DNA from 3 places in the Pristimantibacillus sp. Z349TD_6 genome. Region 2 is predicted to be linked to each of the others. Evidence: riboswitches for the same ligand, from Rfam matches in the RefSeq annotation. Region 2 holds a riboswitch; each other region holds the start of a gene.

Region 1 (10,495 bases), 610 kb from region 2:
AGCAGGACGTCGTCAAACGTTAGCCCTTCTTTGGCGAATTTCGTTTCCCACACGAGTATGTTCCTCCCTTATTTTAAGTACGTCTCACATATATTATTAGCAATATTAGCAGAGGGGGTATAGGCTGTCAAGGCTGATGAATACCTTTGTTCATCCTGTTTTATACTCGATTTGGAAGTCTCAAAACATGCTATTTCTTTAGAAAAAGTCAGGTAAATACGTAGTTCGTTCGGGAATACGAGATTGTAAGCGTTTAACCAATCCTATATCTCCTTCTATGCGTGCGAATTGGGCTAATTGCTCTAACTGAATATACCCAAATAGTACACTCGTAAAGGAACCAATATCCAGTTTAATTGCCTCATCTATTTTTTCACTATCGTCCTTACGACGAAGTGATGCTTTCCCAGATGCATCGATATGAAGTAAAAAATGACCATTATTCCATGGAGCTTGAGCGTCGATTAGTTGAATATGAATGTCATCGGCATGATCTGCTGCCTTAAAATCATATTGGCTAACAAAAGCTTCCGCATCCACAATTCGAGCCATAAAATAAGGTGTGATTTCCTGTTTTATTCTCGGATTGCTCAGCAAGTAGGGAAGGCGATCGTTAGATGGCATTTTAATCGTCAGCTCTTCGATCATTGAATCATGCTGTGCTAGAAATGACCATATCGCAGCTCTTGCGGGCTCATTTAAATGAACAAACTCATGAACCGTTAACCGGCTATTTTTAACTTCATAAATGACGTAGCCTTGTGCTGCTCCGCTCTTATCGTAATAAAGTGCAGTCTGTCCTAGTTTTCTTCTGTTAATCCGATACTTCCACCAGAATTCGTCACGCACCAATGAGCCATTAAATTGAGATGCATAGGCTTGATAGACATCGTTCAGCAAACCATAGTTTCCTGTAATGCGCTCAAATCTACCCTCGTATGCTATTCTAGCTGGAAGCATGTCCGTCTTAATCGTATATGTTTTATGTTCAGTGTAGGTTTCCCATCCAAATTTACGATAAAAGCTGAATGAAAAAGGATGAAGAAAAGAAACCGTTTGACCGTTCTCCTTCATCTCTATTAGCGATTGAATGAGTATTTGAGCAACTAGCCCCTGCCTCCTGAACTCTGGCCATGTCGCAACACCTGCAACACCTCCCATATCAAAAACCTTGCCTCCGATATAGGTTTGCAGCTTTAGCACTGCAGCTTGCGCAGCCAATTGATTATCGACATACGCTCCGTACCTTACAGTAGGCTCACTCTCATACTGCTCTTTCGTTTGTTCTAGTTCTGCAGCAGAACGTTCATATTGAAATGCAAATTGAGATAAAGCCATAGTCTCGTCAAATTGTTCTACACCGATATGCTTAATAACGATACGCGTTTCCAATTCGAAGCACCTCCAAATTTGATATAATCCTATCATACCGCATAAACGACAAAAAAACCTACCGCATCACATGCGATAGGTCTCTCGTGCTTGGCGACGTCCTACTCTCCCAAGACCCTGCGGTCTAAGTACCATCGGCGCTGAAGGGCTTAACGGTCGTGTTCGGTATGGGAACGCGTGGTTCACCTCCGCCATCGCCACCAAACGTAGCGTGTTGCACGCTGAAAACTGGATACGAAAGATTAGGCTTGCTGAAGCCTTTTTAGCTGCTGTCTACTGGATGTATGGGTCACAGTAAACGTGTTTAGGATAAGCCCTCGACCGATTAGTATTCGTCAGCTACACACATTGCTGTGCTTCCACCCCGAACCTATCAACCTCGTCGTCTTCAAGGGGTCTTACATACTGGGAAATCTCATCTTGAGGGGGGCTTCACGCTTAGATGCTTTCAGCGCTTATCCCGTCCGTACTTGGCTACCCAGCGGTGCTCCTGGCGGAACAACTGGTACACCAGCGGTACGTCCATCCCGGTCCTCTCGTACTAAGGACAGCTCCTCTCAAATTTCCTGCGCCCGCGACAGATAGGGACCGAACTGTCTCACGACGTTCTGAACCCAGCTCGCGTACCGCTTTAATGGGCGAACAGCCCAACCCTTGGGACCTACTTCAGCCCCAGGATGCGATGAGCCGACATCGAGGTGCCAAACCTCCCCGTCGATGTGGACTCTTGGGGGAGATAAGCCTGTTATCCCCAGGGTAGCTTTTATCCGTTGAGCGATGGCCCTTCCATTCGGTACCACCGGATCACTAAGCCCTACTTTCGTACCTGCTCGACTTGTAGGTCTCGCAGTCAAGCTCCCTTATGCCTTTGCACTCTTCGAATGATTTCCAACCATTCTGAGGGAACCTTTGGGCGCCTCCGTTACATTTTAGGAGGCGACCGCCCCAGTCAAACTGTCCACCTGACACGGTCCCCGAACCGGTTTCACGGTTCTAGGTTAGAACTCCGATACGATCAGGGTGGTATCCCAACGTTGCCTCCACACAAGCTGGCGCTCATGCTTCTTAGGCTCCCACCTATCCTGTACAGATCGTACCAAAGTTCAATATCAAGTTACAGTAAAGCTCCATGGGGTCTTTCCGTCTTGTCGCGGGTAACCTGCATCTTCACAGGTATTAAAATTTCACCGGATCTCTCGTTGAGACAGCGCCCAAGTCGTTACGCCATTCGTGCGGGTCAGAATTTACCTGACAAGGAATTTCGCTACCTTAGGACCGTTATAGTTACGGCCGCCGTTTACTGGGGCTTCGGTTCACAGCTTCGGGTTACCCCTAACCGCTCCCCTTAACCTTCCAGCACCGGGCAGGCGTCAGCCCGTATACTTCGCCTTACGGCTTCGCACAGACCTGTGTTTTTGCTAAACAGTCGCTTGGGCCTTTTCACTGCGGCCCCCTCGGGCTATTCACCCTACCGAGGCACCCCTTCTCCCGAAGTTACGGGGTCATTTTGCCGAGTTCCTTAACGAGAGTTCTTCCGCGCGCCTTAGCATGCTCTGCTCGCCTACCTGTGTCGGTTTGCGGTACGGGCACCTAGATCTCACTAGAGGCTTTTCTTGACAGCCGGAGTACATGACCTTCGCTACTGCAATTTTCGCTCCCCATCACAGCCCAGCCTTATGATCGACGGATTTGCCTATCGATCAGCCTCACTGCTTGGACGGACTATTCCATCAGTCCGCGTCACTGCCCTTCTGTGTCACCCCATTGCTCAAACGATCTTCGGTGGTACAGGAATTTCAACCTGTTGTCCATCCACTACGCCTTTCGGCCTCGCGTTAGGTCCCGACTTACCCTGAGAGGACGAGCCTTCCTCAGGAACCCTTAGGCTTTCGGCGGACAAGATTCTCACTTGTCTTTTCGTTACTCATACCGGCATTCTCACTTGAATACAGTCCACCAGTCCTCACGGTCCAACTTCAATCCGTATTCAACGCTCCCCTACCCAAGTACCTAATGGTACATGTCATAGCTTCGGTGGTGTGTTTAGCCCCGTTACATTTTCGGCGCAGAGTCACTCGACCAGTGAGCTATTACGCACTCTTTAAATGATGGCTGCTTCTAAGCCAACATCCTGGTTGTCTTTGCAACTCCACATCCTTTCCCACTTAACACACACTTGGGGACCTTAGCTGATGATCTGGGCTGTTTCCCTCTTGACAATGGATCTTAGCACTCACTGTCTGACTCCCGAGTAGCACGTCTATGGCATTCGGAGTTTGACTGGACTTGGTAACCCTTGGCGGGCCCCGCACCCAATCAGTGCTCTACCTCCACGACGCTCATTCCTCGAGGCTAGCCCTAAAGCTATTTCGGGGAGAACCAGCTATCTCCGAGTTCGATTGGAATTTCTCCGCTACCCCCACCTCATCCCCGCATTTTTCAACATGCGTGGGTTCGGGCCTCCAGTGCGTGTTACCGCACCTTCACCCTGGACAGGGGTAGATCACACGGTTTCGGGTCTACGACCACGTACTTATTCGCCCTATTCAGACTCGCTTTCGCTACGGCTCCGTCTTCCCGACTTAACCTTGCACGTGATCGTAACTCGCCGGTTCATTCTACAAAAGGCACGCCATCACCCATTTAACGGGCTCTGACTTTTTGTAAGCGCACGGTTTCAGGTTCTTTTTCACTCCGCTTCCGCGGTGCTTTTCACCTTTCCCTCACGGTACTGCTTCACTATCGGTCACCAGGGAGTATTTAGCCTTGGCAGATGGTCCTGCCGGATTCCGACGGGGTTTCTCGTGTCCCGCCGTACTCAGGATCCGTCTCGGAGAGTGCTTGCTTTCGGTTACAGGGCTTTTACCTGCTCTGGCGGGCCTTTCCAGACCTCTTCGCCTACCAAACACTTTTGTAACTCCATGTGAGACGTCCTACAACCCCAAGAAGCAAGCTCCTTGGTTTGGGCTAATCCGCGTTCGCTCGCCGCTACTGACGGAATCACTATTGTTTTCTCTTCCTCAGGGTACTTAGATGTTTCAGTTCCCCTGGTATGCCTCTACCCAACCTATGTATTCAGTTGAGAGTAACTATCCATTACGATAGCTGGGTTTCCCCATTCGGAAATCCTCGGATCAATGCCTGCTTACGGCTCCCCGGGGCGGTATCGTTGTTCGCCACGTCCTTCTTCGGCTCCTGGTGCCTAGGCATCCTCCGTGCGCTCTTACTAGCTTAACCATTTTGCTCAGGTGATCGCTCACCTTCGCTTACGTAAAAACAACTAAAGGATGTTTCAGCAATTCTTTTTCTTTCGTTATCCAGTTTTCAAAGTGCAAATGTTTTGCGCTGAGTTTGCTTCAGAGTTAATCTTCAGCAAAGACAGTACATTATTCTTTTTGGTGGAGCCAAGCGGGATCGAACCGCTGACCTCCTGCTTGCAAGGCAGGCGCTCTCCCAGCTGAGCTATGGCCCCAAATTTAATATGGGTACCGACTTCTCAGAGTCGATAATGGTGGGCCTTAGTGGACTCGAACCACCGACCTCACCCTTATCAGGGGTGCGCTCTAACCAGCTGAGCTAAAGGCCCATAGGTATTCCCTTTGGACTTCCTTTGAAAGATGATTAATCTTTCAAAACTGACAACGAGTAAGCGATAAACTGCCAAGTTTATCCGAACCTCATCGGGTCCGGGTATTTCCTTAGAAAGGAGGTGATCCAGCCGCACCTTCCGATACGGCTACCTTGTTACGACTTCACCCCAATCATCTACCCCACCTTCGACGGCTAGCTCCCTTGCGGGTTACCCCACCGGCTTCGGGTGTTGTAAACTCTCGTGGTGTGACGGGCGGTGTGTACAAGACCCGGGAACGTATTCACCGCGGCATGCTGATCCGCGATTACTAGCAATTCCGACTTCATGCAGGCGAGTTGCAGCCTGCAATCCGAACTGAGACCGACTTTGATAGGATTGGCTCCACCTCGCGGTTTCGCTTCCCGTTGTATCGGCCATTGTAGTACGTGTGTAGCCCAGGTCATAAGGGGCATGATGATTTGACGTCATCCCCACCTTCCTCCGGTTTGTCACCGGCAGTCATCCTAGAGTGCCCACCATAATGTGCTGGCAACTAAGATCAAGGGTTGCGCTCGTTGCGGGACTTAACCCAACATCTCACGACACGAGCTGACGACAACCATGCACCACCTGTCTCCAATGCTCCGAAGAGGGGCACTATCTCTAATGCTTTCATTGGGATGTCAAGACCTGGTAAGGTTCTTCGCGTTGCTTCGAATTAAACCACATACTCCACTGCTTGTGCGGGTCCCCGTCAATTCCTTTGAGTTTCAGTCTTGCGACCGTACTCCCCAGGCGGAATGCTTAATGTGTTAACTTCGGCACCAAGGGTATTGAAACCCCTAACACCTAGCATTCATCGTTTACGGCGTGGACTACCAGGGTATCTAATCCTGTTTGCTCCCCACGCTTTCGCGCCTCAGCGTCAGTTACAGCCCAGAAAGTCGCCTTCGCCACTGGTGTTCCTCCACATCTCTACGCATTTCACCGCTACACGTGGAATTCCACTTTCCTCTTCTGTACTCAAGCTTTGCAGTTTCCCTTGCGACTTGGGGTTGAGCCCCAAGTTTAAACAACAGACTTACAAGGCCGCCTGCGCGCGCTTTACGCCCAATAATTCCGGACAACGCTTGCCCCCTACGTATTACCGCGGCTGCTGGCACGTAGTTAGCCGGGGCTTTCTTCTCAGGTACCGTCACCTTGGGAGCAGTTACTCTCCCAAGCATTCTTCCCTGGCAACAGAGCTTTACGATCCGAAAACCTTCATCACTCACGCGGCGTTGCTCCGTCAGACTTTCGTCCATTGCGGAAGATTCCCTACTGCTGCCTCCCGTAGGAGTCTGGGCCGTGTCTCAGTCCCAGTGTGGCCGATCACCCTCTCAGGTCGGCTACGCATCGTCGCCTTGGTGAGCCGTTACCTCACCAACTAGCTAATGCGCCGCGGGTCCATCTATAAGTGATAGATTGCTCCATCTTTCCCGATTCAGTCATGCGACCATATCGCGTATCCGGTATTAGCATTCGTTTCCGAATGTTATCCCAGTCTTATAGGCAGGTTACCCACGTGTTACTCACCCGTCCGCCGCTAAGTATCAGAGGTGCAAGCACCTCATCAACTCCGCTCGACTTGCATGTATTAGGCACGCCGCCAGCGTTCGTCCTGAGCCAGGATCAAACTCTCCAAATTGGTGTTTGACTTGCTCATTACTTTTTTATCGCTTTTTTCGCTTATCCCGAAGGATTTGCGAGGCAGTTATTACTCGTTGTTCAGTTTTCAAAGAGCAATCTTTTCTCTCTTGTCGTCCGTGTATCTCGTTGGCGACCTAGATAATATATCATAGGCGTATATAGCATTGCAAGTGTTTTTTTCATTATTTACGAAAAAGTTTTCAATACTCCTATTTGCCTTCTAATTACGTAATCGTTGCTTCGCTTCCTCCTCACCTATATTGAAGAAAGACATAAAAAAACGAGCTGTGCGATTTTCGCAAGCTCGTATGACTTCTAATATGTTTTTGTAACAGTATATTGAGCTGCATCCTTGATAAGCTCATACTTTTTCTTGCCCTTCTTTAGACCTGCATCAACTGTCGTATCAATCGTAACCCATTTCCCATCCAAGTACACTTCATTCCAAGCATGATAAACATCCACATAAGTAGATTGTCCCATCAAGAGCTTCGTAGGAATATCCACGCTCCGCAGCATTGCCGCAAATAATGAAGCGTATCCGTAGCAGATATCCTTTCTCGATTTAAAGGTGCGATCAATATTGGGGAGGTAATCAACTGACAGATTAGCAGCTAATTGATTATCATAACTTACATTCGTAATAATATATTCGTAGATTGCCTTTACTTTCTCCATATCCGTTTTTTTATTGCTGGCTAATTCTTTTGCCTTGACGATGGCGCTGCTCGCATTCGACCAGTCAATATTCTGGATAGAATTCAAGTACAAAACCTTGTTGTCTTTCAAATCAAGCGTCACGGTTTCTTTCTTCGCCAGTTTGTATTTGTTGCCTGTTGTATTCTCAAGAACGGATATCGTGTATTCACCATTGCCAAGCTGCAACGGAAACTTCTCAGCTGTTTTTCCGCCAGTTAGATTATATGTATAATTTGATGCGCCTTTTGCGATCATAAGCTTCGTTTTCACTTTAGTGTTCACTTCATATTGTACGGAGACAACACCTTTATCTAAATTCCCCGTATTGAGCCAATCAGAAGAGTCCGCTTCATTTGCCTGAACGACCGTTACATGGATGGATGCAAAAAGAACAAAAGCTGCGATGACTAACATAAATTTACGCATGAATATACTCCCTTCGGTAGCTGGCTGCCATCTTACGGAAGGCCCTTTAGCTTTGCGTCCCTACCTTTCGATAGGTTTGCCATTATCGTGTGAAGCGCTATGTGATGAATTTCCCCTATACAAACAAAAAAAAGCCTGTTCATTCGGTAGCTGGCTGCCATCATACGGAAGGCCCTTTAGCTTTGCGTCCCTACCTTTCGATAGGTTTGCCGTTATCGTGTAGCGCTTTATTAGTTCTATTCTACCATATGAATCTAGCAAATCAATAGATTGCACTACAATATCAATCATAATTTGAATGTTTTTAAGGATTGTTGTTGCAAATTCTCGATATTAGAAAAAAAAGAACCGTTGGCTGCTAAAAGCCATACGGTCCCTTGTCTTTTTCTTATTCAGCAGAACGCTGATCTCTCATATGAGGGAACAACAGTACATCACGAATAGATGGAGCATCTGTTAGAAGCATGATCAATCGGTCGATACCGATTCCTAGTCCGCCTGTTGGCGGCATGCCGTATTCCAGAGCGCGGATAAAGTCTTCATCCATCTCATGCGCCTCGTCATTTCCATGCTCACGCTCAACAAGCTGCGACTCGAAACGCTCACGCTGATCAATCGGATCGTTAAGCTCCGTAAATGCATTAGCATGCTCACGTGCTACGATGAATAGCTCAAAGCGATCGGTGAAGCGTGGATCTGCTTCGCTCTTCTTAGCAAGCGGCGAGATAGCAACCGGATGTCCTGTAACAAAGGTTGGCTGAATAAGCGTGTGCTCACCGAACTGTTCAAAGAAAGCGTTGAGAATATGACCAAAAGTCATATGCGGATCAACGGCAACTTTGTGTTCTTTCGCCAAACGATGGGCTTCCTCGTCGCTCATTTCCACGCCGAAATCTACGCCCGTCGTTTCTTTGACAAGCTCAACCATGCTGACACGGCGCCACTGAGGTGTCAAATCAATCTCTTGGCCTTGATAAGTGATTTTTGTTGTTCCAAGAACCTCTTGCGCAATATGTGCGATGACATTCTCTGTCAATGCCATAATATCCTTGTAATCAGCATAAGCCTCGTAAAGCTCAATCATTGTAAACTCTGGATTGTGGCGAGTCGAAATCCCCTCATTCCGGTATACACGGCCGATCTCATATACTTTCTCCAATCCGCCTACAATCAGTCGCTTCAAATGAAGCTCGATTGCAATACGCATGTAGAGCTGCATGTCCAGCGCATTATGATGCGTTTCGAAAGGACGCGCTGCAGCACCGCCTGCAATGGAATGCAGAGTTGGTGTTTCTACTTCTAGATAACCGCGGGAATCTAGGTAGCGACGCATGGATTGAATGATTTTGGAACGAGTAATAAAGGTTTGTTGGACGTCGGGATTCACGATAAGGTCAACATAACGCTGACGATAACGAAGCTCTACGTCTTTCAAGCCATGATATTTATCAGGCAATGGAAGAAGCGACTTTGTCAAAACTTCAATATCACGTGCTTTGACAGAGACCTCGCCTGTATTCGTTTTGAATACAACGCCTACTACGCCAATGATGTCACCGATGTCCAGCAAGTCAAAAGCTGCAAACTTATGCTCTTCAACGGAATCTTTACGAACATAAATTTGAACCTTGCCGCTCAAATCTTGAATCGTAGCAAAACCCGCTTTACCCATGCCGCGTTTCTGCATAATACGGCCAGCAATACGCACTTCAACCGCTTTTTCTTCTATTTCTTCTTTGCTGAGCCCTTCATAGGCTTGTACAATATCTTTGGCGTTATGAGTGCGTTCGAACTTTCGGCCGAATGGATCCACACCTAACCCTCTAAGCTCGTCCAATTTGTTTCTGCGAATTTGCAAGAGCTCACTTAACTCCTGCTGTTCATTGATTTCTTGTTCCACTTCTTTCATCTCCTTGATCATTCGGCAAAAGCAAGCAGCTGTCACCGGATTCATGCAGCAAAATCTCGTTTCGCAATAAAATATAAGCAATGTATAGACCTGTAATATACGTTCTTATATTTTAAACGTTCAAAAAGCTTCCCACAAGGAAGCTTTTTGAACCGCACATAGCAAACATTATTTTTTGATATCGAGAATTTTGTATTGAATAATGCCGACTGGTACGCTAACTTCGACAACGGTGCCTTTTTTCTTGCCTAGAATCGCTTTACCAACCGGGCTTTCATTTGAAATCTTGTTTTGCAAAGGATCGGCTTCCGCTGTACCAACAATGGAATAATCCATTGTGTCGCCATACTCCATATCCTCAACTGTTACGATCGAACCGATGCTCACGGTATCAATATCAATATCGTCATTATTTATAATACGCGCATTGCGCAACATTTTCTCAAGGGTAAGAACGCGGCCTTCGATAAATGCTTGCTCATTCTTCGCATCTTCATATTCCGAGTTTTCGCTTATATCACCATAGCCAATTGCTACTTTAATACGTTCAGCTACTTCACGACGCTTGACCGACTTTAGGTTCTCTAATTCATCTTCGAGCTTTCGCAGCCCTTCTTGAGTCAGAATGATTTGCTTATCGTTCATCTTTCCGATTCTCCTGTCATGTGACTAATTTTTCATACCTTGTATGAATTCACTGTTACCTAATATATTACGCTTCTTATTCCTCATACCAACTGTTGTTTGAAGCGCTCTTGATGTCTTCGTTAGATTATATTGCACGATTATATTGCAAAGTTACCCTGAAT
Region 2 (10,495 bases):
CCGCGCGCTGCCCCGTAATGAGCAGCTCACATTCCCGGCTTCGCCCCATCCCAATGCACGCCATGCAATAGGCGCAGTGCCTCCCGCACGCTGCACATGCCGTGCGGTGCATTTGCGCCTCGCCGCTCCCGCAGCGCAAACAGCTGCGCTCGCGCCTGCGGCGCCCTAAAGCGTCCAATCGCCCGCCACCCACGGCGGCGATTGATCCACTCAGGCGCACCTGCCCGAGCAGCGAAGCAAGCTGGAGCAATTCTCTCCAGCTTGACGCGGCACCGGGACAGCTTGCGCTAGACAACAGGGCGTGCGCCTCGCTTCGCAAAAGCGCACGTCCCTGCAGCATACCCGCGGCAAGCTTCGCTCCTGCCGCGATCTCTCCCAGCTCTGCAGCGCTATAAACTCGCGCTCCCTCGCCACCCACACGCTTAGCGCTGCTATGCTTTTCACCATTATTCGCAAGCGCTGCTCCTCCGATTTCCCCAACGACAACGCCCCCTACCTTCTCCCACCTCTCCACTAAACCAAAAAGCCTCTCTATCGCCAACGCTCCTTTCCGCTTCCCTCGATTACCCAAAAAACGCCAACGACTCCCGAAACTAATCTTACCATTATGAACTGCTTGCTCTACTCCTCCACTGTGTTTCCGATAATTTCTCTCCAACTCACTAGATTTCTGATTACTACTATTCAACCCGCCAGCTGCTGCATCTCCACTCGCCCCATCAGCTATTGCTTCCTCCGCACATGCCGCCAACAGCTCAATCGCCTCATAATCAGCATTCCGTCCTCCTTCATTCAAACTTTTACTCGCACCGTTTCTGCCGCCGCTGCCACGTTTCATAGCCGCATCCCAAAGCTCCACTGCAACGCACGCATCCCCGAGCGGCAGTTCTTCTTTTAGCAGCCATCCCTCCTCTGCGATCTCGTTGTTCAAGAATCCCGCTTTACCAAATGTTCCATGCATCCAGAAGTATTTATCCACCATTGCCTTGATGGTCAGTCGAGCCTGCCAGCAGTCTTTCACTTTCACAACATACAATTGTGCCTTCATCTCTATTCGCTCCCTCGACACTTTATAGAACTGACTTCATAATTCATCTGTTATGTTAACTATGGCCTCTCCCTTCCCTGACAAAAGGAGAATGATGTTTGCAAGCACTGTAAACAAAAAAAAGCACACCCAACAACGCATTTGCGTTATTGAGTGTGCTTCACTCCGACTATTTCATTACCGTAGAGTATATACTAAAATGGCATTTTCGACAAATCTGTCGGATTTTGCAAATCAATTAGCACCGCATGATCGGAAAGCGACACAACTCCTTCTGCCTGGAGCAGCCATAGCAGCTGAGTTCCATCCACACCCTCTGTTTGAGAACGCTTACTGCCTTCGCTTTCAGACAACGGATTAGATCCATTAGAGTGAATCCTGACCTCATCGCCCTTTCTAGCTAATCGTTCAACAATAGCCAGTGTCTCCTCTGTAACCCCTTGATCTACGATCGTCAAACGAACGTTTTTCCCCATTCGCCGAGAGAAAGAAAACAGCGAACGTACATACCATTCCATATTGTTTTGCTGAACGTCAGCAACGAGCACATAATGCTTGCTGGATTGCTGGCGCCCTCGCCAAATTCGATACGCCAGATGCACCGACAATGCAGCCAAAGCATAACAGCCAATAACAAGAAGTAGAAGTTCAAACATGGCGGCCACCTCCTCTTTGTGACACTATATGCCATGAAGAGCCCACTGGTTCCGCAATCAAGGGACAAGGTGACAAAATGTGTGTTATGCCAAAAATATATCCTGCTTTATGATGATTATTAGTCATTTTCTGACAAAGAAACACCCTTGAGCAATTTCCAATACATGTTATCATTTTAATATGAAAGCATGCATATATAACCGGTGCACGCATATAGAAAGGGAGAGTGGATTTTCACAATCAAAATAACTAGGGAAGCGATGAAGTATAATCTACAATTGGACACTTGGATTATATGGAGCTAGTAGTGTAACCGGCCCTCTTGGAACCCCACTACGTATCTAAGAGGAGAGTGAAAGATGCGTTATTTTAGGAAAAAAATCAGTTTAGCCCTGGCTCTGTTATTAATTTATTCATTGTCGCTTAGTTCCCTTGCCATGGCGGAAGGTGATAGCAATCAAGGTACGAATGCTGCAGCACTCGTAGATGAGAATAGCTGTCCACAGTACTCATCGGATCGCAAGGATGTCATTGCCACGCATTCCAATATCGTAGTCAATAATAACGGAACAGCTACCGCTACGTTCCAGACGTTAAAAGATTGTGTTAGAGTCAGCTTCTCCGGCTATGAAGGCCCTGCTGACTGGGCACCTGGACCCGGCGATACAACCATTCCATACAACAAGCAAACATTTTTTGAGGGACAGTCTATTATATATCCCAAAGCAGGTACTTACTCCGTTTCGATTAACATTCCACGATGCTTGCCTTATCAATTAGATATCTATAGCGGAGATTTAATTAAGACATTGGGTCCCGGCGCTCATGGTGACAAAATTTTAGCATGGAATCTAAAGCTTTCGAACAGCTGCACGGGTAGTATCATCATCAACAAACATTTAAATGATGTCGAGGGCGCTCCTCATGCAGGCATTACCTTCGAGCTTTGGAAAGACGATAAATTAGTCAAAAGCGGCGTTACCAATAGTGACGGTATTTTGCAATTCAACGAATTGCCTATCGGCACCTATACATTAAAAGAATTAACCTTAGATGGCTTTACCACCGATTTAGTGGCTACCCAGCAGATCGTAGTAACCACAGATAAATCTGTGCAAAAAGCAGTTATTAATACGGCTAAGCTCAAACTTGAAACGGCCTGCTCCGCCGACCCGAATAAAACAAGAGCTTGGAAAGTAACCAATGAGAGTAACATTGAGGTTTCTTATTCATGGGAAATTCCAAATTCCACTCAAACAGGAAATGGCGTAATACCTGGAAAAGGTTCCGTAAGCTTTTCAACGAATACGGAGCTCGTCAACCCAACTGATCCACAAGCTGTACCTAATACGCTGAAGATCCATTGGGGCAAGGAGAAAGAGCTTTCACTTGTGAACGCAGGCGAAACCTGCTCTACGCCTACTCCAACACCGTCATCGACACCAACTCCTACACCTGAGACTACACCTACTGCTACACCAACTCCTACACCTGAGAGCACACCTACAACTACACCAACTCCTACACCTGAGAGCACACCTACAGCTACACCATCTCCTACACCTGAGAGCACGCCTACAGCTACACCAACTCCAACACCTGAGAGCACACCTAACAATACACCACCTTCCACACCTGTGAGCACGCCTAACAACACGCCTACTGCAACAACTACAGTAACGACAACACCTACATCATCACCTGAAGCAACACCTATTGTTGAAATTGATGATGAAGATCCACCTGTTGGAGGAGTTACTGAAGGTGGAGAAGGCGAGCCGCCAATCGATCCTGTTGTTGCTGTAGATGAAGATCAAGTCCCGCTTGCTACTCTGCCAAAAACAGGCGAAAGCAGTCCGGTTCCTTATTATCTCATCGGGGCATTTGCCCTTTCAGCGGGATTCATTACTCTTCGCAAACAAAAACAAAGAAAATAATTAAGATGATATGTTCCAAAACGCACTCTTAGGCTGTTCTTATATAGCTTAGGAGTGTTTTTCTTTTCCACAACATTATTTGCAAACAAAAAAAACCCGCATCAACCGATACGGGATTTTGCTCGATATGTAAGTAATGATCAAAAAGGCTGCTACAGTGTAACCCATCCATATTTGATCGATTGGATAACAGCTTGCGTACGGTCATCAACTTCCATCTTTTGCAAAATGCTGCTCACATGGTTTTTAACCGTCTTTTCGCTAATGAATAAAAACTCTCCAATGAGCTTATTGCTCTTGCCCTCTGCCATAAGCCTTAACACCTCTGCCTCACGGCGTGTTAATGGGCTTTCATCGCCAGCAACGAACTTAACTCCCGGTTCCTGAGCAGCTGCAGCACCTGAGACAATTCCCATCTCATCCAAATACGTCATACGGCGAAGCTGGTTAATGAGCTTGCCTGTCACTTTAGGATGGATATAGGCATGACCTTGGACAACGGAACGAATGGCGTTAATTAGCGATTCTGCCTCCATATCCTTCAGAAGGTAACCCGTAGCCCCTTTACGAAGGGTCTCGAATACATAGCTCTCATCGTCGTGGATAGATAAAATGATAACCTTAACATCAGGAAACATACTTTTTAATCGTTCAGTCGTCACGACACCGTTCTCTATAGGCATATTAATATCCATCAGGACAATTTCAGGTATGGTATGATTGCAAAACTCTAAAACTTGAATGCCGTCACCACATTCGCCGATAACTTCAAGATCGTCTTCCATATTTAGAATCCGCTTAAGTCCTTCACGAAACAGCTGGTGGTCATCCGCAAGTAAAATTTTGATTGTATTCACATTGCTTGCAGCTCTTTGGATCATCATCATCTTACTCCTTTCTAGATTCGGCAGTAGTAGGTATATCTATTATAATTTTCGTCCCTCTACCGGGATTTGAGTCTATATCCATCCTTCCCTCTATTAGCTCAATGCGTTCTCTCATCCCTACCAATCCAAAATGTGCGTTTCGAGTAGCATCCTGCTCGATTAAATCGCTGTTAAATCCAACGCCGTTGTCTTGAATTACGAGTGAAATATGCTGTGGCTGATAGTTAATCTCGAGCATTACATGTGAAGCGCTCGCATGTTTTAGTGCATTGGTAAAAGCTTCCTGAACTAAGCGGTATATCGCCGCTTCCATTGCAGAGGGCATCCGAGTTTCTTTACCTATAAGCTCGAATATGGTATGTATTTTTGTTTTCTCTTCAAAATCCTGAGTGAATTTTCGAAGAGTCGGCACAAGCCCCAAATCATCCAACGCCATCGGGCGCAAATTAAATATAATTTTGCGAATTTCCTCAAGGCCGGAGCGCACTTGTCCTTTTAAATCTACTAATTCTTCCTGCACCATCACAAATTCCTGCTTGATTAGCATACGTTCTGCAATTTCTGTTCGAAGAACGATATTTGCGAGTGATTGCGCGGGACCATCATGGATTTCCCTGGCGATCCGTTTACGCTCTTCCTCTTGCGCCAAAATAATTTTCAATCCCAGCAGCTGCCTGGTTTTGGCAGACTCAAGAATACGAGTAACCTGATTAAGATCACCCGATAAATATTCAAGTACGACATTTATTTGCGAAGCAATCGTTTCAGCACGCTCGATGGAATTTTCTACATTTCGAACACGTTTTTGCAAATCATCTCGACGTGCTTTCAAGTAGGATTCCTTCTCGCGGTACACCATCAAATCCAGCTGGATTTGTGTAGCCTTCTCATAGGCAGACTTAATGTCATCTTCCTTGTATCGCACGAAATCCCGGCTCACTTCTGTCAGCCTTATACGCGCACGGCGATAGTCTTGCTCCAGCTGGTCAACTTTGTCAATTGTCTTCACCGTTTCTTGAAGGACAATTTCAAGCTCCTGCTCGAGTGATTCTAGCTCCGTGCGCGCGGATTCACATATTTCATAAATCTGGTATTTGCTGTCTTCCATCACTTCGATTGCGTTTTTAATGACTCGATTTATATCGACTGTAAGGTGGTCCACTGTAGATCGGCAACCTTTCTATATTAAAGGTTAATCTACTCTATCATACCACAGATTGGATATATTTCGTCCATCGTTAATCGATGGTAATCTTTTTCGCTTTCCCGTCATACCCGACCTTTAGGCCTAGTTTCTCTGAAAATAAACGGACCGGAATGAGCGTCCGATTATTACGAACGATAGGCGTAATATCTGACGATTGCAGAGCGCCATTTAAAATAAGATCCTTTTTGCCGAGTGTCATTTCCATCAGCTTATTGCCGCGAAGAACGGTGACTTGACCCGTTTTCCCGTCAAATAACAGCTTCGCTCCCATGGCATCGGATACGAACCGGACAGGTACAAATGTCGTTCCATTCAAAACGATTGGTGCTGAATCAAGTGTAATCGCTTTTCCATTAACCGTCGCAGCAGATTTGCCTACAGTCATAACGACCTTAGTTTGTGAATCAACCGTTACGGAAGGCGGATATTGCAGCTTCATATTATCTAGTCCAATAGAACCTGTTGCAGAACGCTCATCCTGCCCTTCGGCGATCGTCACAACGTAAATTCTTTTTAGTTTAACAGGGAATTTCATCCCTACAGAGGATAAATTCATCTTCACATTCTTCCAGCCGCTCCAATCAAGCTGTTTTGCAAGATCGATAAGATGTGCTTTGCCATCCGCATCAATGAACTCTGCGCGCACCCAGTTCAAGCTGTTATCGCCATAAAGATCAACCGTCATGGAAGTAGGTGAACCCTCAATCGCACGACCGTTTGTATTAAATACTACATACGATGCTTTAGTTCCTGTGCCGTTTGTGAAATCATAATCCAGCTTTAATGCTTTCGAAGAAGCTTGTCCTTGGAAATCGGATACCAAGCTTACGCTTCCTGTTGTTGTCGCAGGCGTGACCTGTGATGTAATGGGGTAGGTCGATTTTTCGAAATCCTCAAAGGTGCTTACTGCTTCCCCTTGTGTGAATGGAATCATTGTCGGAAAACCATCATAACGAGCAATGGCATAACCTGTGCTTGTACCTGCGTTAACCGACTGCACAGTTAGGTTATCGCCGTTTCTCGATGCGGTAAATCCAACAAACTCCCACTTCACGGAGTCAGCGCTAAGCTTATATGAATTTCCGTTTTTCAGCTTTACAGTAAGCGGAACAGAAATCGTTGCTCCTTTTGCCAGCACACCTGCATTCGTATCAATGGAGAGCGATGCAATTTGATCCTGTCCAATCACTTCAATTTCTTGTTTGGTAGAGATCGCTCCTGATTTCACAGTGAGATTCGTTTTACCCGCCTTTGTGGCAGTAAATTCATTGCCTTTGAACGTGCCAATGGCTTTCTCGGTACTCCATACGGCAGATGAATTGTCTACTTCAAACGGGTTATAGTACGTGTCATAGCCTTTTAATGAATACGACGATTTTTGACCGATAAACATAACATTAGCGCCGCTCACAGAAATGCCTTTCAACGAACCTGCTGGAGCAGTTGTGAATACGCCTATGCCGTTTGCAACACTTCTTTGGGTGGTGCCATATTGCGTAGGATGCGATAGCTTCAAATCATTTGTTCCCAGTGGACGCTCGATCATCGTTGTAGAACCGCCGCCATCCAGATTGACGCCTTTATATACGCCTAGCTGCAGCATAATTTGCTGAAGCTCCTTCAAGTTTACACCCGTATTCCCGCCGCTGCGCTCACTCGTGATGAGATATACTTTAGTGCCATCCTGTGAATAACCAACCGCTGAACGAGATGTATAGGAAGAGCCGCTTACTCCTGTAATATCGCGTGAGAATGGAGCTACTGCACCCGCATTGACTAACAATGTATGACCGCCAGCCATCATTTCAAAAGAGTTCGGATCAACCTTCGCTCCCGTCGTTTGCGAAACGAGCGCATAATCCGCATTGATCGCTTGCCCAACCTGTAAATGCTCCTTCACATAATTAGCAGCAAGGCCATGTGACCGGAGTATGTATCCATCAGCAGGTGCTTGACCTGCGATTGCTTTATCGATTGAAATCTCCTCAATTACGCCATTGCGAACTAATACTTCGGTAGGCGTGGAGCCTGAGTTTTTCGGGCGTTCTGTACCGCCCCAAGCACTTGTATAGATATACATCATATTGACATGGCTATAATTAGAGCCCGTTGTCTCCGGAATATAAGCAGATTGGTTAAGCCCTTCCAGCGGGAAGGTAGAGCCGTCTGCTGCCGTTACCTGGCCATTGAAGCTATAGTTGTCAATCATCGGTTTGCGGTCTTTAGAAACCGAGAATGCGTACATCCCCTTCAGCTTCGCAGGACTCGACATAAACATGCCGCTTGCGATTTGCCCGCCAAGCGGGGCGCCCTCATTGCCCATTACGAATACGTCTGCATTAATGCCAGCTACGGCTCCGTTTTCTTTTGTCATATTAAGTATCGTATTTAATTGACCTATGCTATTATTTTTTCCACTCATCGCATTTATAGATACGTAGGGATTTGTAAGATCGATTTCAATGACATGCACATCGGTTTGCACCTTGGAGCTGCCGCGTGTCGTTTGGAATACATAGTCAAGGCGCTTGGCGCCTGCTGTTATAAATGATTGCTGCGACAGCTTAAGCGTAGGGTCAGCAGCTGCCTCTGCCGATTGAATGACTGCCGTCTGCCAGCTGCTAGGCAAGATTGAAGCTAAAGGCTGTACTAGCAATGCTCCACCTAATACGACGATTATAACCCGTTTTCCTAAGCCTTCTGACTGCCGATCTATGATTTTTTGAAACTTACTCATTAGATTTACAACTCTCCCATCCATTAATCTATTAGTTATAGACTACAAGAGTTGTAGAAAAGTTACGCATGATAGAAGACTGCTATCGCTTTCTATAGGGTGATAGATATCAGCTATGTACATCGTGGAAATGAATGACATAAAAAGAGCAGCTCGCCGTTTGGGCGAGCTGCTCTGCTTTGGTTCAATTATTACGATGAAAGGAATTTCACCTTCTGCAGCAAACGAAGAAGCATAACCGTTCCTTCTGCACGAGTTGCATTGGTTTGCGGACTCAATGTTGTTGCTGTTTTACCGCTAATCACACCAATGTACACTGATTTCGCCATGTCTGTCTGCGCCCAAGCGCCTACCTTGCCTCGATCCGTATACTTCTTGAGATAAGTTGCGGCCGATTCTGGCAGCTGCACCGTTAGACCAGCCACCTTCGCTGCTCTAATCATCATAACGGCCATTTCCTGACGTGTAATCGGGTTGTTTGGCTTGAAGGTGCCGTCCGTATTGCCAGCGACGACTCCAGCCGCTGAGGCGGCTCCAATATACGCCCCCATCGCTGTATTTGCATTTACATCCTTGAACTTAGCTGCTGCACTCCTGTCGCTGCTGAGGCCAAGCCCTTTGGCGATATAGGTCGCAAACTCACCTCGTGTAATAGCCTTCTCTGGTTCAAACTTCGTTGCCGAGCGCCCTTCCACGATGAATTTGCGCGACATGATATGGATAGCAGAAGCTGCCCAATGCTTCGATAGATCGGAGAAGCTGGCTGAATTGCTAACAAGCGCATAAGCGCTGTTTCCTTTTCTTTTAAAAGTTGCTGTCGTCTTCCCGCCGCTTGTCGTAAGCTCGGTCGGAACATAGGAGAGCCCTCCTGTTGTTGGATCGAACCATACTACGGCAGTATTTTTAAAATCTGCATTTTGGTACGTCTGGATTGTTCTTGAAACATAACCGCTAAAATCATTGAATGGCTTTTGAATCGACCCACTCACAGCATTAATATCAAAATGATAAGGACCTGCAAGCAAGCTTGTATTTGAGCTATTAATTTTTGTACTGATACTACCAGTTAGCGTTGATAACCCTTGGTCAATGCGAATGATTAATTGACCAGTCGCGCTATTACCGTTTAGTAACGTATTAATTTTCATATAATCTGCAGCATTTAATTGCAGCTCATATGTGACATCTCCATATTGAACAGCAAATATCGAGTTCGAATTCAAGCTATACGCTGCGTCAAGCGCATTGATTGGAACAGCTACAATAGCAGCTCTCTCTGATGCTGGCACTTTAAAGGCTACACGCGGACTAGTTAAGCCAGCTGAGCGAGCTGTCTGAAAAGCTGTAAGGAGCTTATCGTTCGAAATGGTATATCGGTTGGCTTGAACACCAGCAGGTGATACGTCAAACATTGTCGTTGCTGCCGTTGTTTTCAAGCCGATGCCGCCGCCATCAGACGTTTCAAAGTCACCTGATAACCCATCAAGTATCGTCGTTTGGTTCGCAGCGTTTATGTTCGTAAAGCTATTGATCGTTGAACCGCTGTTTGTTCGAAGTCCTGACGCAGTTGAATAGTAAGTTACTGAAACCGTCTCTCCTATGGCAAAAGGAGAGGCTAACGTTAGTATAACGGACGATCCGCTAACATCTACCCTCGATATCGATTTAACAGAATTACTTGCGTTAACAGCAAACTGAACGGTAGACGGCACGTAGCTTGGATTTAATGATTCTGCAAAATTAATCGTAAGCGTAGAGCCTTTTGCAATGACGCCATAAATGTTGCCATTTTGCCCTCCGCTGCCTCCACCACCTGTGGTTACATTGTTAAAGGAAGGTGCTGCATTGCCGGCAAGATCTGTTATTAACGTTACGGATGCCAAATAGGAAACTGCCGTAATCTGGCTTCCTGTTACAGCTGATGAAAGGGTTAATAAAACTGTGCTTCCAGAAATCCGAACCTGAATAACAGAGCGTGCAATATTATCTACCAGTACATAAAATTGCCCCACTGTTGGAACG
Region 3 (10,495 bases), 1.8 Mb from region 2:
TGAAGATCAATTTTAAAGGTATAAGCAACTATGCCATCGGCTCGGCCTTCTACATTTTGCTCATGTTCTGGCTGTATCCCGGCATCGCGCAAAACACAGGAGCACTTAACGAGCTTATGTCGGCTCTGCCCGAAGGACTTATGAATGCTTTCGGCGTCCAAGCCGGCTTCGGCAGCATGGAGGCCTTCATCTCGGGAGAGTATTACGGACTCATTTTGCCTCTTCTGCTCTCTATATTCAGCATCATGCTGTCGACGGGCCTAATGGCAAGGCTGGTGGATCAAGGCTCCATGGCTTATCTGCTGTCCACACCGACGTCAAGGCAGCGTATCGCCGCAACGCAAGCGAGTGTGCTCATCGCTGGGCTGCTGCTGATTATGATCGTTACGACAGCTGCAGGTTTTATTGGCTATGCCTTGTTTATCGGTGATCGATACGAATTTGACGGTTCCCGCTTCATTTTATTGAATGTGATTGCATGGATGCTATTTTTTGCAGTAGGCGGAATTTCCTTCTTCGTCTCTGCATTCTCTAGCGATGAAAAGAAAGCACTAGGCATCTCAGGGATCATTACATTCGGCATGTTCGGACTCGATATGCTCGGCAAAATAAGCGCAAATATAAACTGGTTAAAGTATTTCTCCCTCTTTTCATTATATAGGCCAAGCGAAATCGCAAGCGGCAGCAGCAACCCGTTACTCGCTTTGGTCATACTCTTCTTGATCGGTCTAGCTGGCTTTATGGCGGGCATCCTCACTTTCAGCAAACGAGACCTGCCGTTGTAATGCCTTATTAAGTATCGTGACACGCCAAAAAAGAGGAAGCCCATCGTTGGGTTTCCTCTTTTTTACAATTCGATATATAAACGGTTGATAGCTATTGCCTCAGCCATCACTTTTTGCCGCAGCTCTGCAGGCTCAACCGCTTCTATTCGTGAACCATAACTTAAAATAATTTCGCACGCCGATTCCAATCCTTGAAATTCAACTCGCGCCGATGACCAACTCGTTTTCAGTGAAGGGCTGCTTTGTACGATTTTCACATATCGTTCTTTGGATAGCCGAGAGAGCACCGTATCATGAAACGTAATAACTGCTGGATATTGCGGCAGTCTCTGCTTAAATTCACCCATGGACTGTTCCCAGTACTGAGCCAGATCAAAGTCTGCTGGACGTTCAAACCGCTCCTCCAGCATTTTGGCATCCAATAATCTTGAGATTCGGTACGTCCGTTTCCCCCCGTTCACCTCGCCAATTAAATACCAAACGTTGCGCTTAGCAACGAGTCCAAGCGGAGAGACGATTCGTTCGGCGATACCGTCCTCGCGATGATAGCGAATCTGCAATAATCGTTCTTCCCAAACGGCTTCCTGCACAATCGACAAAAATGGCATTAACTCTTCCATCTGATGCCAGCCCGCTCCATCAATATGAATCTTTTGCTTCATAAGTGCTGCCCCTCTGCTCACTTCAGCAGGAGAGGCAGCCAGTATTTTTTGAACGGCCGCTTCATAATGACTCACAATTCCTAGATCGCTCAGTAAAGAAGATGGACTGCCAACGATAACAGACACTAATTCATCCGCATGCATACCCGTTAGATTGGTTCTATACCCCTCGGATAAAACCCACCCTCCGTGCACTCCTCTCTCCGCATAAACCGGAATGCCCGCTTCACTTAGCGACTCCATATCACGAATGATGGTACGCTCGGATACCTCCAGCTTTTCCGCAAGTTCTTTTGACGTCAATTTCCCGCTGTTTTGCATCAATAATAGGATGGCAATTAACCGTCCCGCTCTCATATGCTAAGCCTCCTGTGCCGCTCTCATTCGTTTTTTTCATTGTAGCATGAATATATGACAGTAGCTGTCGTATATCGTTTGCTAAACTGACAAAGAGTAAACCAAAGAAATCGGAATGGAGAGATACAATGAAACCATTAGAGGGAAAAATCGCAGTCGTTGCTGGAGCTACACGAGGAGCTGGACGCGGTATTGCAGTAAGTCTTGGAGAAGCAGGAGCCACCGTTTACTGCACAGGAAGAAGCATTCGCGGCCAAGCCTCCGATTTGAACAGAGTAGAAACGATTGAAGAAACAGCCGAATTGGTCACTGCACGAGGAGGCGTAGGCATCCCGGTGAGAGTTGACCATACAGTAGAAGCGGACGTTCAGGCTTTGTTCGAGCAAATCAACAAGGAGCAAAATGGACAACTGGATGTGCTGGTCAATAACATTTGGGGAGGAGAAAAATTAACAGAATGGGGAAAGCCGTTTTGGGAGCATTCGTTAAGCAAGGGCCTGTTAATGCAAGAGCGTGCCGTAAAAGCTCATCTCATTACGAGCCATTATGGGGCTCCGTTGCTGGTGAAACGGAGAAAGGGACTAATTATTGAAGTAACGGACGGAATCGATTACCGTTATCGCGGAAGCTTGTTTTATAGCTTGGCCAAAATTTCGCCTATTCATCTTGCCGCAGCAATGGCGGCTGACCTTAAGCCCCATGATGTATCGGCTGTTGCTGTAACTCCCGGCTTCCTTCGCTCTGAGGAAATGCTGGAGCATTTTGAAGTAACGGAAGAAACGTGGCTTGATGCTGTGCATGGCGGCAAGCCAGATGCCGAGCATTTCAGCCAATCGGAAACGCCATATTTTGTTGGACGCGGAATCGCAGCTCTTGCAGCAAGCAGCGATTTGCTTGAAAGATCCGGACAAGTATTCCCAAGCTGGCAGCTATCTGATGAGTTCGGCATAACCGACGTCGATGGCAGACAGCCGCACTGGGGAAATTATGCGAAGCAGCATGGTTTCTTGTAAGGCTTACTTTACCCGTTTACAACTTCTCCGCCGTTAATATGCAGCATCTGGCCTGACATATAACTGGAATCATCACAAGCTAGGTAGACATAGGCAGCTGCTAACTCATGCGGCTGTCCTGGTCGTTTCATCGGTGTATCTGAGCCAAAAGTAGCTACGGACTGTTCATCGAATGTCGCTGGAATAAGCGGCGTCCAGATCGGTCCGGGAGCTACACCGTTAACGCGAATACCTTGCTCAGCCAAATTCACTGACAACGCACGCGTAAAGGAAACGATTGCTCCTTTTGTAGCGGAGTAATCAATTAACGTCGGATTGCCTTTGTATGCCGTTATAGATGCCGTATTGATGATGGAGCTGGATGCCTTCAAATGCGGCAAAGCGACAATCGTCAAATAGAACATGCTGAACACATTCGTTCGGAACGTAGCCACCAGCTGATCCGACGTAATATCCTCAAGCTTCTGTTGCACATGCTGCTCTGCCGCGTTATTCATCAAAATATCCAGCTTGCCGTACTCCTTAATCGTCTGCTCAATGACACTTTTGCAAAAATCCTCTTCACCGACGTCGCCAGCTATAAGCAAGCATTTCACGCCAGCTTTCTCTACAACTTCCTTCGTCTTCTCTGCATCGTCATGCTCATTCAAATATACGATCGCTAAATCCGCACCCTCTTTGGCAAAAGCAACGGCTACCGCGCGGCCAATGCCGCTATCTCCACCCGTAATAATAGCTGTCTTCCCTTTCAGCTTGCCTGCCGCTTTATATGAATCCGATTCAAAAATCGGCAGCGGCTTCATCTCGGATTCAATGCCCGGTTGACGGTTTTGATGCTGCGGCGGGTTAATATTTTTTTGTGATGACGAATTAGACATGAGAAAATCAGCTCCTTATATTTTTTCCATAAAAGATTTCATCCATCTCGGTCTTTAATCTTCTCGTAATTTCCTCTTGCTCTATGGTTGACAACGAATCCTTCGTATAGCCGAACAAATAGTTGTTCAAATCAAATTGCTTCAGCTTGCATTTGGTATGAAACACATTTTCTTGATAAATATTAACGTCGATCATGTCATACAAAAGAGATTCCTTCTTCGGTATGTAGTTCTGAATCGAGTTAATATCATGATCAATAAAAAGTTTATAACCATTAATGTCGCGAGTGAAACCTCTCACACGGTAATCCAGCGTCATAATATCGGTATCAAACGAATGAATCAGGTAGTTCAGCGCTTTTAGCGGTGAAATCTCGCCGCAGGTCGATACATCAATGTCTGCACGGAACGTACTTATCCCTTCGTTCGGATGATATTCCGGATACGTATGAACCGTTATATGGCTTTTATCCAAATGCATCACTACGGAATCAGGCAAGGGACCCGGCGTTTCTTCAAACGACTCATTGGGTCCGCCAATTACCGGCCCTTCCGATACGAGCAAAGTAACGCTGGCGCCCTGCGGCTCATAATCCTGCTTTGCAATATTAAGCACATGCGCTCCAATAATATCCGATACCGTTTCCAAAATATTCGTCAGCCTATCCGAATTATATTGTTCGTCTATATAGGCGATATATGCTTCACGCTCTTCTTTCGTTCTCGTATAACACACATCATACATATTGAAGCTGAGTGACTTCGTTAAATTATTAAAGCCATGCAGCTGAATTCTTTGTTCCGGTGTAAGTTTCAAGCGCACATCCTCCTTTTCAATAACTACTATTTCCTTTTACCCAAAGACCGATGCGGCAAAACTTTTATGTTGCACAAAAAAAGCATTTCACGCCCCGGTTTTACCGAATGTAAAATACTTTTTTCATCTCATTTTTTAATTATGTTTTTTCAATTCCTTAATCCGGAGTATCGGATCTCCTACATACACTTGTGTTTGAGGAAGCATGCCATCACGCTGCTTAATGGCTAGGAAATTAAGCGTATTGACGAGCTCATCCTGCTGCTTTTCTTTTAATTGAAATTGCACACCATATTCATAAATGTCTTTGCCCAGTTCATTGTACCAGACGATAAATCCGAATAGCACATACATTTGATTAAGAATTTTCGTCTTGAACATCAAGAGAATATCGCTGTTAACGGGCAGCTTCACACCTACCATAAACCGGAGGCCCCCTGGTCCGATGTTTCGAACAAACACCTCTGTACTCCCAAGTTTCACACTGCTTCCTTTGAACATCGTAATGGTCATCTCTGCCAATAGACAATGCTTCAAATCGATTCGAAAGCTTTTTCTCCGATTAACGAGCACTTCTTTACTAGGCATAAATAAAGCAGGCTCTTTACAAGATCTCCTGCTCAATAGTTGTACGATGCTGTCTGGCTCTACAGGACGACTGAAATAATAACCTTGGATTTCATCGCATCGCTGCTCGCGTAAATAGTTGAATTGCTCCTTCGTTTCAACGCCTTCAGCCACCACCTGCATGCCCAGCTCGCCAGCCAATTGAATAATGCATTCGATAATGCTCTTATTTCTCCGATCTGTCATCAACTCCTCGATAAATGACCGATCAATTTTGATCGTATCGAGTGCCAATCGCTTCAATAAATAAAGAGAGGAATAGCCGGTTCCAAAATCATCAAGCGATACTTTGATTTTTCTTTTCTTCAGCTCCAGCAGCAATTCAGTCACCGCATTCTCATTGCTAATAAAGGAGCTTTCCGTTATTTCAATTTCCAATCGATCTTGGGAAATTCCTGTCTCCTCGATAATCTGATCGATGGTATGCAATATATTTTGCTGAAGAAGCTGCTGCACCGAAAAGTTAACCGATAGCGTAACCGAAGGCAGGCCTAAGCTCTGCCACCGTTTATGCTGCATACAGGCTTCGCGAAGCACCCATTCTCCTATCGATACAATAAGCCCCGTTTCCTCTGCGATCGGTATAAATTCAGACGGAGCAACCAATCCCCAATCCGGATGATTCCAGCGCAGCAGTGCTTCAACACCAACAATTTCCATCGTTTGCGAATGTACGCGAGGCATGTAATGAAGGAACAGCTCTCCTCTTTCCTGCGCTTTACGCAAATCATTGCTGAGTGAAAACAATTTGAATGATTGCACATTTAAAGAAGCGGAATAGCACTGTGATTGGTTGCTGCCTCTGGACTTCGCATGATAAAGAGCCGCATTCGCATTTTTCATCAACTGCTCCACCGAGCTCCCATCGCCAGGCGATTGACTGATTCCAATACTTGCGGTTACATTCAGCTCATATCCTTCTATCAAAAATTGCTCATTAATAAGCCTAATAATAGTAGCTGCCATATCCTTGATTTCGTTTTGCTGCTTTACATCAGCTATAATAATTGCAAATTCGTCTCCGCCAAGTCGGAATACGGTTTGGCCATCACGTAAGTTGCTCATCAATCGGAAGGCGATTTGTTTCAGCAGCTCATCCCCAATCGGATGCCCCAGCGTATCATTTACATATTTGAAACGATCTACGTCAATCAGCATGATCGCCAGCCTTTGCTTAAAATACTCGCTTACCCTTAGCTGCTTATCTAGCTGGTCTTCAAACATTCTGCGATTTGGCATCTCCGTTAAATAATCGTGGTAAGCCAAATATTGATTTAATTCCTCAGCCTTGCTCCGATCCGTAACATCAAGGACTACGCCAACGATCGCCTGCTCACCCATATTTGACACTTGATTATAGTGCACTTCGCAATGAATAATCGTCCCATCTTGTTTAATGGCTCTGTGGCAGAAATTAGATAAAGAATGACCCTCCTGCAACTTCGTTAGCTGATTAATGACGGCTTCACGATCTGACGGATGGATCGTCTGTATAATATCCATACCGATCAAAGAGTCATAACCGAACATTTTATTGAGCTGATCGTTTGAATAAACGAAGTTGTTTTTTTGCGCGACAAAAATACCGACAATGGATTGTTCAACAATACTGCGGTATTTTAATTCGGTCTCAGTCAACGATTGCTCAATCATTTTTTGCTGCGTAATATCCTTGGCAATGCCGTAGACGCCGATAAGCTTTTTATTAATAATGATTGGAATATTGGTCACATTAAATTCGACCGTTTGCCCTGTTCTCGTAATGCCTGTCGTATCATAGTTTTGAGGATTCAGCGTCTTGACCGTTTGCTCAAAATATTGAATCGTTTTATCCAGTGCTGCGGCATCTACAAATTTATGAAAACTATCATTTATAATTTCCTCTTTCGTATATCCAAACACTTGCTCAAGCACAGAATTGCATGACAAAAAACGCCCTTGTGCGTCTAAAGAAAAGACCGCGTCAGGATTGTTTTCAAATATCGATTTATAAAGCTGCTCTTCTAGTGTGAGGCGATGCTGTATTTTTTTATTTTCCGTTACATCCTGAATCATGCCTATCGTCAACAATATCTCGTTTTCGGCATTCCGTATGAACGTAATGTTTTCCACCACATATCTAACTTCACCGTTCTGACGAACGATTCTGTACTCGGAAACGCTTTCCTTTTTTGATTCAATGGCAAGGTGGAACTGCTCATTAACGCGCTGACGATCTTCGGGATGTACAAACTCAAAAAATTGTTCAATCGTCATCGAGAAATCAGATTTCATACCATATATTTCGAACATTTGATTCGACCAGGATGCTTCTCTGCGAATATGGTCAAACTCCCAGTAACCTAAATTGGCTAACTTTTGAACAATATTAAAACTACCAACATTAACATTTCCATTAAAACGTTTAATCATTTGTTTCATTGCTAAATATCCCCTCTTATTCATAACGTAGGCGGTAACCTGAAGTTTTTAAGGAGAGGATATAGGTATGTTATCACTCATCCTTTTGGCAACCCAGCCACCTTTGGAAATTTCCTTTAGGCCTGTTGGCTTTGCGTCATTGTCTTTCGACAACTTTGCTTTTTACTAGGACTTTTTACATATACCAGTATTCCATATTATTCCGATATATACCATAACCAATTTCATAATAGGTCGAATGATGTAGAAAAACCTCCCATTTTGGGAGGTATGGTATATTGATGTTTTACAATCTAGGATCGATTTCCTTCTCTTTGGCAACCTCAAACAAAAGATTCGCAACAGCCGCTTGATATCCATCGTTTTCTGGGGCAATTTCAGCAAAAGGAATCGCCAGCATATGCTGTCCTAGCCGGTACTCGTTAAATGATGTACGAAGCTTTTGCGTAATATTTTTTTGCTTGATGAGCTTATTGTACTTGTGCGGAAATCTATAATCATAACCGTAAATAATAGACATGTATTCCTTATTGCGCACTTTCATATAGGGAACCGTGTACGGCTGAAGCATCTCGGGCTTAATCACGACACCTTCCATATGATTGTCTACCGTAAGCGTGTAGAAATATTTTTCTGCAAGCTCATAGCTCTCCGCATCAGACAGCACAAGCGTGAGGAATGGATCGTCAGAGAGGAATCGATACATCTCAGAGGTTTTCCACGCTGGCAGCTGCTCGCTTCCGTCTACGTATACGATTTTGAGCAGCGAAAATGGCTTGTATTCAAGTTCCCCTGCCTCGGCATACAGCTCCAGCTGCCTCTTATACGTTTCATATGCTTGGATATGCTCGTCAATTGGCCTATTTTTCTCAAGAACAGAATGAACATGCTTAAAGTTTTGATAGACGGCTAGGCCATATTTCTCATTAATAGCCCCTTTGCTAAGGTGAAACTGATCCTTTTCAAAACCGCTTTCCTTGAAATCATACGCAAGCTTTCCGAACGCTTCCTCGAATCCATTTGCCTTCAGAAAAGCAAGCTCTGTCTCAAGCCCCTTCTCAATTGGCTTAAACTGCTTTTCAATGAGACCTTCTCCCAGCGCCTCCCATGGCAAAAGCTCGCCATCGAGCAGGAGCATCGATATATCATTTTCCTTCATGTAGCGTCCGAATCTTTGCAGCAGTCGCTCATAAACAGCGGTCAGGTCAACCTTATTTATTTTGTACCCATTGCGGCTCACTGCAAAACATTGCTCGATATCTGCATGCAAATAAACATTGCAGCGTGATCCCATGTATTTGGGCTGCAGAACGACCTCTTTAACACCGCGCTCCACAAAATAGTTCAGCCCTTTCCTCAGCGATTCCAGCTCCCCCGCCGCTTCATCCTTATCTGCAGGAGACATGGTTCCTGAGATAAAGTTAATTTTATTGCGCGAGCAATACTGCAATCTGCGGGCTTCATCATCATCCAGCTCCTGCAGCGATACTTTGCGTTCCTCTTTAAAGAGAGCAGGAAGCTCGCCTTCCATTCCGGCTATTGACGATTTCTGTGATTTGAAAGTCGGCTTCATCGACAGAGAAACCGAGGTTAGCAGATTACCGTGAACTGCGCCTGAATCCAAATGGATTTTATTTCTGATCCGAAAAGCTTGTTTAGCAGCCACATGCCCAAAAACATGATACGGCTGGTTTCCTGCTGCATCCCGCTTCAGAAACGCAAGCTGTGCTTCAATCGGCGCCGATCGGTCGAGTCTAAAATTGCGCTGATGACGGACCGAATTCACATCCAGCTTGCCTATATATTTGTTCTCGCATGGCGCGTGAGTCACATAATAGGATGGTCCTGTTTTTCCTACCATTCTGTAGAGAGGCTTCGACAACGATACGAGATGATTAAACTTCTGAAGCAGCTCATCATCGCCTCTCAGCACCTCCGTTGAATCGAAGTAGGCATGAAGCAGCTCCTCTTCCACACCTTTAATTTCACCGCGCATATATTTATGGACAAAGTTTTCATGATTGCCAAGCACAAACAAAAACTTATCCTGATTCGTATATAGGAAATCAATGATTTCCTTTGTACGGCTTCCCTTATCGATCCAGTCACCAACGAGCAATACTTTTGTACCGCTGACCTTTCCTGTCTCAACCAGTACATTGCCCTCTAGTTGAAACCCATGGCTAACGAGCAAAGCCTTCAGCTCATCCACACATTCGTGAACGTCACCGACGATAATCGTCTTCTGGTCCAGCGGTAAAAAAACATCCAAATACTCAGCAGCATCCTCGATTATAATCTTATAATCCGGATTCGCAACCTTATCCATAGGGGAATAAAAATCTTTAGCCCGCACCTTGTGAACTTTGCTGTATTTCTCCCTCGAGAGCGAACCAAGCACATCCTTGCGCAAACGATTAATGTGGCTCGTTATCAGCTTCTTCGAACGCTCCGATGAATAATAATCATCCCGCTTCTTGTAATCAAACAGCACGACTTCAAGGTTGTAGTTGTTTTCCTTTGCAACCTCCCTCACTCTCGCCCGGAAATCCTCCGACAAACCTGTTGTATCCACGACAACAAATTCCGCATTAATGGGGAAAGTAGTGACCAGCCGCAGCTTCTCGAACAAAAGGCGGAAAGCCTGATCGCTCGCTTCAAGCATGATTTGATCATATTTATCATAATCAGAGCCTAGAAGCTCCTGTCTAATGCTATCGGATGAAATATATTGCACGTTCGCATTCATGCCCTTGCTGTCATCCCTAAATCGCAGCTGCGGCATCAGCACTTCGTTTGCAAAGGTTGTTTTCCCGCATTCCGTCGTGCCAATCATCATAAAAATCGTATGGACTCTCGTTCTCATTTCCATTGACGCTACTCTCTCCTCTTCCGCAAAATCGCACCCTGCGTCGTTTGTATACCGTTCACTCCA

What was found. Region 2 has a riboswitch for cyclic di-GMP ahead of AC0VYE_RS31910 (SpaA isopeptide-forming pilin-related protein). Riboswitches for the same ligand answer to the same signal wherever they lie in the genome.
Region 1: it holds a riboswitch for cyclic di-GMP, as region 2 does, so the genes downstream of both, AC0VYE_RS00470 (transglutaminase-like domain-containing protein) here and AC0VYE_RS31910 (SpaA isopeptide-forming pilin-related protein) in region 2, are expected to answer to the same signal.
Region 3: it holds a riboswitch for cyclic di-GMP, as region 2 does, so the genes downstream of both, AC0VYE_RS05450 (sensor domain-containing protein) here and AC0VYE_RS31910 (SpaA isopeptide-forming pilin-related protein) in region 2, are expected to answer to the same signal.

What each region holds. Positions count from the first base shown of each region.
Region 1 covers NZ_CM149662.1:92,857-103,351, reverse strand. Annotated here, with positions in the region: gene guaB (IMP dehydrogenase) at 1-53, opposite strand, end outside; gene AC0VYE_RS00500 (GNAT family N-acetyltransferase) at 199-1,392, opposite strand; rRNA gene rrf (5S ribosomal RNA) at 1,481-1,597, opposite strand; rRNA gene AC0VYE_RS00490 (23S ribosomal RNA) at 1,698-4,629, opposite strand; tRNA gene AC0VYE_RS00485 (tRNA-Ala) at 4,789-4,864, opposite strand; tRNA gene AC0VYE_RS00480 (tRNA-Ile) at 4,902-4,978, opposite strand; rRNA gene AC0VYE_RS00475 (16S ribosomal RNA) at 5,095-6,650, opposite strand; gene AC0VYE_RS00470 (transglutaminase-like domain-containing protein) at 6,968-7,777, opposite strand; cyclic di-GMP riboswitch class I at 7,790-7,868, opposite strand; cyclic di-GMP riboswitch class I at 7,920-7,998, opposite strand; gene lysS (lysine--tRNA ligase) at 8,166-9,686, opposite strand; gene greA (transcription elongation factor GreA) at 9,855-10,331, opposite strand.
Region 2 covers NZ_CM149662.1:7,353,777-7,364,271, forward strand. Annotated here, with positions in the region: gene AC0VYE_RS31900 (ATP-dependent helicase ComFA) at 1-1,048, opposite strand, end outside; gene AC0VYE_RS31905 (glycosyltransferase family 2 protein) at 1,243-1,704, opposite strand; cyclic di-GMP riboswitch class II at 1,950-2,033, shown strand; gene AC0VYE_RS31910 (SpaA isopeptide-forming pilin-related protein) at 2,065-3,642, shown strand; gene AC0VYE_RS31915 (response regulator) at 3,795-4,523, opposite strand; gene AC0VYE_RS31920 (sensor histidine kinase) at 4,531-5,691, opposite strand; gene AC0VYE_RS31925 (stalk domain-containing protein) at 5,768-8,473, opposite strand; gene AC0VYE_RS31930 (Ig-like domain-containing protein) at 8,665-10,495, opposite strand, start outside.
Region 3 covers NZ_CM149662.1:1,271,081-1,281,575, reverse strand. Annotated here, with positions in the region: gene AC0VYE_RS05475 (ABC transporter permease subunit) at 1-785, shown strand, start outside; gene AC0VYE_RS05470 (helix-turn-helix transcriptional regulator) at 848-1,804, opposite strand; gene AC0VYE_RS05465 (SDR family oxidoreductase) at 1,933-2,817, shown strand; gene AC0VYE_RS05460 (SDR family oxidoreductase) at 2,826-3,695, opposite strand; gene speD (adenosylmethionine decarboxylase) at 3,703-4,512, opposite strand; gene AC0VYE_RS05450 (sensor domain-containing protein) at 4,648-7,560, opposite strand; cyclic di-GMP riboswitch class I at 7,645-7,730, opposite strand; gene AC0VYE_RS05445 (metallophosphoesterase) at 7,847-10,432, opposite strand; gene AC0VYE_RS05440 (methyltransferase domain-containing protein) at 10,438-10,495, opposite strand, start outside.